DNA from 4 places in the Nocardiopsis mwathae genome. Region 3 is predicted to be linked to each of the others. Evidence: riboswitches for the same ligand, from Rfam matches in the RefSeq annotation. Region 3 holds a riboswitch; each other region holds the start of a gene.

Evidence for each region. Region 3 has a riboswitch for cobalamin ahead of HNR23_RS04365 (energy-coupling factor ABC transporter permease). Riboswitches for the same ligand answer to the same signal wherever they lie in the genome.
Region 1: another riboswitch for cobalamin. It lies ahead of HNR23_RS23490 (ABC transporter substrate-binding protein); the one in region 3 lies ahead of HNR23_RS04365 (energy-coupling factor ABC transporter permease).
Region 2: another riboswitch for cobalamin. It lies ahead of HNR23_RS23455 (ribonucleoside-diphosphate reductase subunit alpha); the one in region 3 lies ahead of HNR23_RS04365 (energy-coupling factor ABC transporter permease).
Region 4: another riboswitch for cobalamin. It lies ahead of HNR23_RS23960 (ABC transporter substrate-binding protein); the one in region 3 lies ahead of HNR23_RS04365 (energy-coupling factor ABC transporter permease).

The regions. Positions count from the first base shown of each region.
Region 1 is NZ_JACHDS010000001.1:5,360,749-5,362,940, reverse strand. Features, by position in the region: gene putP (sodium/proline symporter PutP) at 1-330, opposite strand, end outside; cobalamin riboswitch at 673-868, shown strand; gene HNR23_RS23490 (ABC transporter substrate-binding protein) at 965-1,999, shown strand; gene HNR23_RS23485 (FecCD family ABC transporter permease) at 2,164-2,192, shown strand, end outside.
Region 2 is NZ_JACHDS010000001.1:5,349,564-5,351,755, forward strand. Features, by position in the region: gene HNR23_RS23450 (HAD family hydrolase) at 1-457, opposite strand, end outside; cobalamin riboswitch at 557-811, shown strand; gene HNR23_RS23455 (ribonucleoside-diphosphate reductase subunit alpha) at 972-2,192, shown strand, end outside.
Region 3 is NZ_JACHDS010000001.1:1,095,842-1,098,033, reverse strand. Features, by position in the region: gene cobC (Rv2231c family pyridoxal phosphate-dependent protein CobC) at 1-479, opposite strand, end outside; cobalamin riboswitch at 685-900, shown strand; gene HNR23_RS04365 (energy-coupling factor ABC transporter permease) at 933-1,652, shown strand; gene HNR23_RS04360 (energy-coupling factor ABC transporter substrate-binding protein) at 1,656-2,147, shown strand; gene cbiQ (cobalt ECF transporter T component CbiQ) at 2,160-2,192, shown strand, end outside.
Region 4 is NZ_JACHDS010000001.1:5,460,558-5,462,749, reverse strand. Features, by position in the region: gene HNR23_RS23965 (methyltransferase domain-containing protein) at 1-666, shown strand, start outside; cobalamin riboswitch at 793-982, shown strand; gene HNR23_RS23960 (ABC transporter substrate-binding protein) at 1,171-2,192, shown strand, end outside.

The sequences.
Region 1 (2,192 bases), 4.3 Mb from region 3:
CGACTCGCCGCCGTTGCGGGCGTCGGTGGCGCGCTCGGTGTAGACGCGCAGCCGGCCGGCGATCAGGTACCAGCTGGCGGCGAAGCCGATCGCGAGGCCCACGGCGATCCACGCCTCGCCGAGGCCGGAGAGGTAGATCGCTCCGGGGAGCCCCAGGAGCAGCCACGCGCTGAAGTCGCTCGCGTTCGCGCTCAGGCCCGCCACCCAGCTGTTCAGCTGGCGGCCGCCGAGGACGAAGTCGGACAGGGAGGTCGTCCGCTTGTAGACCCAGAGCCCGATCGCGACCATCGCCACGAAGTACATGGCGAAGGTGACGGTCGAAGCCACCATCGAACTGCTCACTCGGCTCCCCTCTTTTCTCTGCTCGTCGGGATGCGGATGAAGATCACAGGAATCGACCGAATCCTGTCTTGCGGGTGAAACGTATGGCAATGACCGATATGGACTTGGTCACTGCTTCGAGACCTGGCCGATGCCTGGGTCGTCCAGGGTTGTTCGGTCGGCCATCCAGTCCGTCCAGACCTTGTCCGACCCGACATTTACCGTAACGAAGGGTACATATAGGCAGGTCATGGCTTTACCTTGACCCAGTGACGCACACCCCTCCACCTGGTGTCCCGCACCACTTCGTGCTCAAGATCACGATCTGATGCCGCTCTTCCGCTTCACCCCATATGGCCTCCCGCCCTGGCCCTACGATCGCCAGTGGCGACGGAAACCAGGAAGCCGGTGCGAATCCGGCACGGTCCCGCCACTGTGACCGGGAAGTCGAACCCAGACGTCACGGCCACGGCGCGCACGCGCGCCGGAAGGCCGGGGGAGGCGATGATCCGGGAGTCAGGAGACTGGGCCGTCGCGTCACCGTCGACCAGGGGCGCGGACCCCGGGCCGAGCGGGCCCGCGGCCCTGCCAGCGCGGACGTCCGCACGTCCCGCCGCGCCCGGATCCCGTGAGAGGACCGGACGTGCCCATCCCACCCCACCCCTTCTCCTTGGCCGGCTCCCGCCGCCGAGTCGCTCCCTTCACCCCCACCGCCACGGCAGCGGCGGCGTCGGCAGCGGCCCTCGCGGTCGCACTCACCGGCTGCGGCACCGGGCCGACCGAGGACGCCACCGCGGACTCCCCCGAAGGCTTCCCCCTCACCCTCGACAACTGCGGCACCGAGGTCACCGTAGACGCGCCTCCGGAACGCGCCGTGACGCTCAACCAGCACGCCACCGAGGTGATGCTGGCGCTCGGCCTGGAAGACCGGCTCGTCGGCACCGCCTACCTCGACGACGCGGTGCTGCCGGAGTTCGAGGAGGCCTACGACGCGATCCCCGTGCTGGCGGACGAGTACCCGTCGTTCGAGCAGGTCCTGGAGGCCGACCCGGACTTCGCCTACGCGGGCTTCGGTGCCAGTGCCTTCGACGCCGGCGAGGGGCGGGGACGCGACGCCCTGGACGACGTCGGCATCGCGACCTACAAGAACATCGAGGAGTGCACGGACCCCGTCACCGTGGACACCGTCGCCGAGGAGATCCGCGCCGTCGGGTCGATCTTCGATGTCGAGGACCGGGCCGACGAGGTCGTCGACTCCATCGAGGCGCGGGTCGAGGAGACGCAGGACCGGCTGGACGGCGTCGACCCGGTGGACGTGCTGGTCGTCGACAACATCGACGCGACCGTGTTCACCGCGGGTGGCAAGGGGATCGGCAACGAGATCATCAAGCGAGCCGGAGGGCGCAACGTCTTCGACGACCTCGACAAGGTCTGGTCCGACGTCTCCATCGAGCAGGCCGCCGAGCGCTCCCCGGACGCGATCCTGATCTACGACTACGGCGCGACACCGGTGGAGGAGAAGAAGCGGGCGCTGCTGGAGAACCCCACGCTCGCCGAGATCCCGGCGGTCAAGGAGGAGCGGTTCGCCGTACTACCGCTGTCCTCGGCGGTGGTGGGGGTCCGGGTCGGCGACGCCGTCCACGAGGTCGCCGAGCAGCTGCACCCGGACGCCTTCTGAGCGGCGGCATGTCGAAGCGGACGTCCGACGCGTCGTCGGGCCCCACCCCGCGGGGACCGGGGGCCGCGTCCCGGCGGCGCGGCGACGGCGGGACACACAGGCCGAACGAACCCGACGCGAACAGTGGGCGGCAGGAGCGGCAAGGGTGGCGGGGGTGGCGCCGGGTGCTCCGGCGGCGTCACCTTCCCGCTCC
Region 2 (2,192 bases), 4.3 Mb from region 3:
GCACCTCCTCCACGATCCGCGGTTTGTCGGCGGGAGTGAGAATGTTCTCCGGCACCGGTGGTTCGGTGAACGGCAGCGCCGGGAACCGGGAGGCGACGACCTCGTCGAAACCGAAGTCGAGCAGCCGCTCGGCGTAGAAGTCGGGGGACATGGTGATCACCAGCGAACGCCCGCCTTGCGCGCGGATATCCCCGCACACGTCGGCGATTCCGTCGAGGAAGGGGCCGTCTCGGAACGCCTGTTCGACGAGCCCGTCGGTGAGCATCGGCCAGATCCCGGGCAGCGCGGCCGCGAAGCCGCGGGTGTCGATCTCGCCGTCGGCCAGGGCCCGTTCCAGGGCGCGCAGTTCCGCCCGGGTGCCGGTGACCCGTGCGATCTCCAGGCTGGCGCTCGTACCCTTGAGCAGGGTGCCGTCCATGTCGAACACGTGCAGGTGGTTCATCGCGCTGTCGGACACACCCTCTCGTGTATCACGGACCCAGAACGCTCCGCGACCTGATTTTCACCCCGACACGCCCCTATGTTGAGGTGTTCCCGATCGGCGGCCACAAGATGTAGTATCTCTCCCGCTGATGGTTCACCAGCCCGTCGCGTCGTTCGACGGGGGTGAGGCAAGAGGGAACCCGGTGCGAATCCGGGACTGCCCCGCAGCGGTGAGCGGGAACGAACGCCATCCCGACGGCACTGGGCGCCACGCCATGGCCCCCGGGAAGCCGATGGCCGGTAGGCGGAGGACCAAGGCCCCACACGGGCCGCAGCGCGCCCTCCAACGCCCGCGAGTCCGAAGACCTGCCATCGGTGTGTACGCGTCCGGCGTGCACGGTAACGGGGCTTCGAGGGCGGGCCGCCGCGACGAATCAGGGGATGAACCTCCCGCCGAACACGGTGCGGGACGGTCTGTTCCCGCGTGTTCTGGTGCGCGCCGACCTTCGACACCCCAACCGGTTGTCGTCTACCTGGTTGGAGCCACCATGACCCTCGATCTCGACGTTGCCGCGGCACAGCCCGCGCGCGCGGTTCCCGCGAGCGATCCGATGGAGCGGGTCAGGCAGGTCGTACACGAGGCGTGCGCCGGGCTGACGGGGGTGTCGGCCGAGACGGTCATCGAGGAGACACGGCGCGGCCTCTACCCGGGCATCGGCCCCGCGGAACTGGAGCTCGCGCTGGTCATGGCGGCGCGCACGTTCGTCGAGGCCGACCCCGGCTACTCGCACGTCGCCGCCCGCCTCCTGCTGGACAAGCTCCGCCGCGAGGCGCTGACCTTCCTCTCCGGCACCTTCGACGAGGCCGACCAGGCCCAGATGGCCGACCGCTACACCGACTACCTCAAGGCCTATGTCACCCGCGGCGTGGAGCTGGGCCAGCTCGACCCGCGGCTGGCCACCTTCGACCTCGCCCGCCTCGGCGCCGCCCTGCGTCCCGAGCGCGACCTGGACTTCACCTTCCTGGGCCTGCAGACGCTCTACGACCGCTACTTCCTGCACAGCGGCGGGACGCGCTACGAGCTGCCGCAGGCGTTCTTCATGCGCGTCGCCATGGGCCTGGCCCTCAACGAGGACGACCGCGAGGCGCGCGCCATCGAGTTCTACAGCCTGCTGTCGTCGTTCGACTTCATGTGCTCCACGCCGACCCTCTTCAACGCCGGCACCCAGCGTGCCCAGCTGTCCTCCTGCTTCCTGACCACGGTCGGCGACGACCTGCAGTCGATCTTCCACGGCATCAGCAACAACGCCCTGCTGTCCAAGTACTCCGGCGGCCTGGGCAACGACTGGACCCCGGTCCGCGGCATCGGCGCCCACATCAAGGGCACCAACGGCCAGAGCCAGGGCGTCGTCCCCTTCCTCAAGATCGCCAACGATACAGCCGTGGCTGTCAATCAGGGTGGAAAAAGGAAGGGCGCCGTCTGTGCGTACCTGGAGACGTGGCACATCGACATCGAGGAATTCCTCGACCTGCGCAAGAACACCGGCGACGAGCGGCGCCGCACGCACGACATGAACACCGCCAACTGGGTGCCCGACCTGTTCCTACAGCGGGTCGAGGCCGACGGCGAGTGGACGCTGTTCTCCCCCGACGAGGTGCCCGACCTGCACGAGAAGTACGGGACCGCGTTCGCCGAGGCCTACACCGCCTACGAGCGGGCCGCCGACGCCGGCGAGGTCAAGGTGTGGCGGCGGGTGCGCGCCGTCGAC
Region 3 (2,192 bases):
AGGACCGAGGTGGGGTTGGTGGGGTTGCCGACCATGACCAGATCGGCGTCCTCGGGGACGCGCTGCGGGTCGAGGGTGAAGTCGGGCGCGAGGACGACCCTCTCGACCCGGTGGCCGGCCGCGCGCAGGGCCGCCTCGGGCTCGGTGAACTGGGGGTGCACCACGACCGCACGGCGCGGCCTGAGCACCCGCGCGAGCAGCACGAACGCCTCGGCCGCCCCGGCGGTGAGCAGCACCTCGGCCGGATCGCGCCGGTGGCGCCGGGCCACGGCGCGGCGCGCCGCGGAGGGGTCGGGGTAGGCCGCCAGGTCGGCGACGGACGCGCGGATCCGCTCGGCCAGCCACGGCGGGGGCGTCCCGGTCCGCACGTTGACCGCGAAGTCGAGCAGCCCGGGGCCGGTCTCGGCGTCGCCGTGGTGCCGCAGGTCCGCCTCGGCCGCGGTCGACGGGGGCGCGCCTGCGCCCGCAGACCGTCCCACCGTGTCCCGCACCAGAAACCACCTCGCCGAATTCCCGTTCCCGCGCCGCACCGGACGACAGCGCACCCTACACCCGCGCTTCCCGCCCCCTCGGCCCGGCCGCACCGTTGCGGAGCGGCCGAAGCGCGCACCGGGTCGGGATTTCGGTCGCCCCATCTGCACCTATTGCGAATCTTTGGCTATTGCAAAGCGCACGACCAGGGCATTACCTTCAGGGAGCCGTGGTGTTCGGGAAGTCCGGTGCGAAACCGGCGCGGCCCTCGCCACTGTGAACGGGAAGCCCGGGGCCCCGTCCCCTGCCTCCGGCGGAGCGGGCGGTGACGGCCACTGGGAGGGCATCCGTACGCGGACGCTCTCCTGGGAAGGCCGGCGACGGGCGTCGACCCGCAGCCAGGAGACCGGCCACGGCATACGACGACCGTCCACGAGGTGTTGGAGATTGGTCCCCTACAGATGCATATCGCCGAAGGTTTCCTCCCGCCCGTCCACGCCGTGGCCTGGACCGCGGTCTCAGCGCCGTTCGTCATCCACGGCGTCCGCGCGCTGACGACGACGATCCGCACCAACCCCGAGTCCAAGCTGCTCCTCGGCGCCGCCGGCGCCTTCTGCTTCGTGCTGTCCGCCCTGAAGATCCCGTCCGTCACGGGCAGCAGCTCGCACCCGGCCGGGACGGGTCTCGGCGCGGTCCTCTTCCGACCACCCGTCATGGCCGCACTCGGCACGATCACCCTGCTCTTCCAGGCGTTACTCCTCGCCCACGGCGGGCTGACCACGCTCGGCGCCAACGTCTTCTCGCTCGCCATCGTCGGCCCGTGGGTCGCCTACGGTGTGTTCCGGCTGGTACGCGGGCTCACCCGGGCACTCACCGAGAACACCTCGCTGGGGCTGTCGGTGTTCTTCGCGGCCTGCCTGGCCAGCCTGGCCACCTACTCGGTGACGAGCCTGCAGCTGGCACTGGCCTTCCCCGACGCCCAGGCCGGCGTCCTGGGCGCGTTCATCAAGTTCGGCACCATCTTCTCCGTCACCCAGATCCCGCTCGCGGTCATCGAGGGCCTGATGACCGTGGTCATCGTGCGGCTGCTCATCAGTGCCAGCCGCAGCGAGCTGCTGCGACTCGGCGTGCTGCGCTCCGCGGCGACCGCCGGTGCCCCGACCGAGCGAAAGAAGGCCTGAACGATGACACCGGCACAGCCGCAGCAGCCCCGGCCGGACCAGGGCACCGACCCCCGCCGGGACGGCGGCCCGCGCCCCCGGGCGTGGATCACCTGGGCCATGGTGGCCGTCATCGCGGTGATCGCGGCGCTTCCACTGGTGACCGGCGCGGGCGACCACCTCGACGAACCCTTCCCCGGCGCCGACGAACAGGGCGAGGAGGCCGTCGAGGAGATCGCACCGGCCTACGAGCCGTGGCTCGACCCCTTGTTCGAGGCCCCCTCGGCCGAGGTCGAGTCGGGCATCTTCGCGGTGCAGGCCGCGATCGGCGCGGGCATCATCGGCTACTACTTCGGTGTCGTGCACACGCGCTCCCGTATGCGCCGGGAACAGGCCCCGGCACCGTCGGCAGCCGCCTCGGCCGCCGGGACCACCGGGGCTCCCCGGGACCCCGACGCCACGGACGCGTCCCCGCACGGGGACGCCCCGGACGGCACCGCCCCCGCCCGCGACTGAGCGGCGCCCGCGATGCTGGCCATCGACGCCGCCGCCTACCGCAGC
Region 4 (2,192 bases), 4.4 Mb from region 3:
GACGAGTTGTACTCCGACGAGCGCCCGAAGGAGTTCAAGCTTCTGGGCCTGCGCTGGACCCTGTTGCACGGCGTCTACGACCCGAGCACGGACCCGGCCGCCTGGATGGACGTGAAGAAGACGCCGTACCCCGTCGGGGGGCGGTTCCTCGAAATGGGCTGCGGCGCGGGCATGGCGTCGGTCTACGGCGCCCTGCAGGGCTGTGCCGAGGTCGTCGCCGCCGACATCGCCCCCGAGGCGCTGGAGAACACCCGCGTCAACGCCGAGCGCCACGGGGTCGCCGACCGTGTCCGCACCGTCCAGAGCGACGTGTTCTCCGGGATCGACGCCACCGAGCGCTTCGACGCGATCTACTGGGGGTCGCCGTTCATCGAACCGCCCGACGAGTACGGCCCCGACGAGGCGCACCCCGCCTACTTCGACAACGGGTACGCCAGCCACCGCCGCTTCCTACGCGAGGCCCGCCACTACCTGGCCCCCGGCGGCCGCCTGTTCCTGGGCTTCGGCACCGAGGGCAACTGGGACCTTCTGGAACGCATCGCCGCCGAGTCCGGCCTGCGCACCTCGGTGGTCGCCAGCACCTCGTATGTGGAGGAGGACGAGGACGACGACACCGTCGTCCACGAGTACGGCGCCTGGCTGGTGGAGTTCCTCCCCGCCGACTAGCCGCCTCCGCCCCCGCGACGAGAAGCGCCCCACCGCCCCCGGGTGCCCGCATTCGGGCCCCGGGGGCGGCCTCGCGGCAGAGCCGGTGGTGAGCAGGGAAGACATCTGTGACCTTCCCGTTCGGGACGGGGTTGGTTAGCCTTTGGTCTGTCGACCGATCGCGACGGGATCCAGGAAGCCGGTGGGAGTCCGGCACGGTCCCGCCACTGTGACCGGGGAGCGACCTCCGTCGACGACCACGGCTGGAAGGGGGCCGGAAGGTCGGGGGGAGCGGTGATCCGGGAGTCAGGAGACTGACCTGTCGCGAACACGATCCACGGGGCGCGGACCCCAGGAGGCGTGCAGGGGGCCTGTCGCGTCGGCGGCGGGCCCGTCCGGGGTTCGGCGCGTGGTGCCCGGGGTGTGATCGGCCGTGTCCGGCCGGCCTGCCGCGGGCGGGCGTTCCCGTCCCGGGTGCAGGGTCTTCTGCAGGTCTGCGGCCGCAGATCTGAGAGGACCCCCCGGATGCCCGACCGTGCCGCGCCAGCACGACCCGACTCCCCCCGACCCCGGCAGTACGGACGACCCGACGCGCTTGCCGCCCCCGCCGTCCCGCGCCGCAGAGTGCTGCTGGGCGGTGTGCTGGCCGCGGTCGCCTCCCCCCTCTTCACCGCAGGGTGCGGGCGGGCCGAGCCCACCGGCGGCGCCGACGGGCGCACGGTCACCGACCTCGCGGGCGAGGACGTCGCGCTCTCCGGGCCGGTGGAGCGGGTCGTGACGATCCCCCTGCCCGCCGCGTCCATGGTGGTGGCGGTCAACGGCGGCCCGGACGTGCTGGTCGGCATGAACTCCGCGTCGCGCACCGCCATCGAGGACAGCTACCTCGGCGAGGTCTACCCCGAGCTGCTCGACGTGTCCACGGACGTGGCCGGCGCCGAGTTCGCCCCGAACATCGAGAGCGTCATGGCGCTGGAGCCGGACGTGGTGATCCAGTGGGGCGACCGAGGCCCCGGCCTCGTCGACCCCCTGCGCGACACCGGAATCCCGGTCGCGCAGCTCACCTACGGCACCCAGGAGGACCTGGAGGGCGCCATCACCCTCTACGGGGAGCTGCTCGGTAAGGAGGAGCGCTCCGGGCAGATGGTGGACACGATGCACGAACGGCTGCGGCGGCTCGGGGAGGAGCTGCCCGAACCCGGCGAGCGCCCCTCGGTCCTGTACGTGCGCGGCGCCGACGACAGCCTCGAAGCCGGCGCCGGGGCCTCCTACAACCACTTCGTCATCGACCTCGTCGGCGGCCGCAACCCCGCCGCCGACCTCGACACCGAGTGGGCCACGATCGACGTCGAGCAGCTGCTGGAGTGGGACCCCGACATCCTCCTCGTCGGCAACTTCGGCCCGGCCACACCGGACGCCGTGTACGACGACCCCGCCCTGGCGAGCCTGAGCGCCGTGCGCGAGCGCCGCGTCTACAAGGTGCCGCTGGGCGGCTACCGGTGGGACCCACCCAGCCAGGAGTCCCCGCTGATGTGGTCATGGCTGGCCGG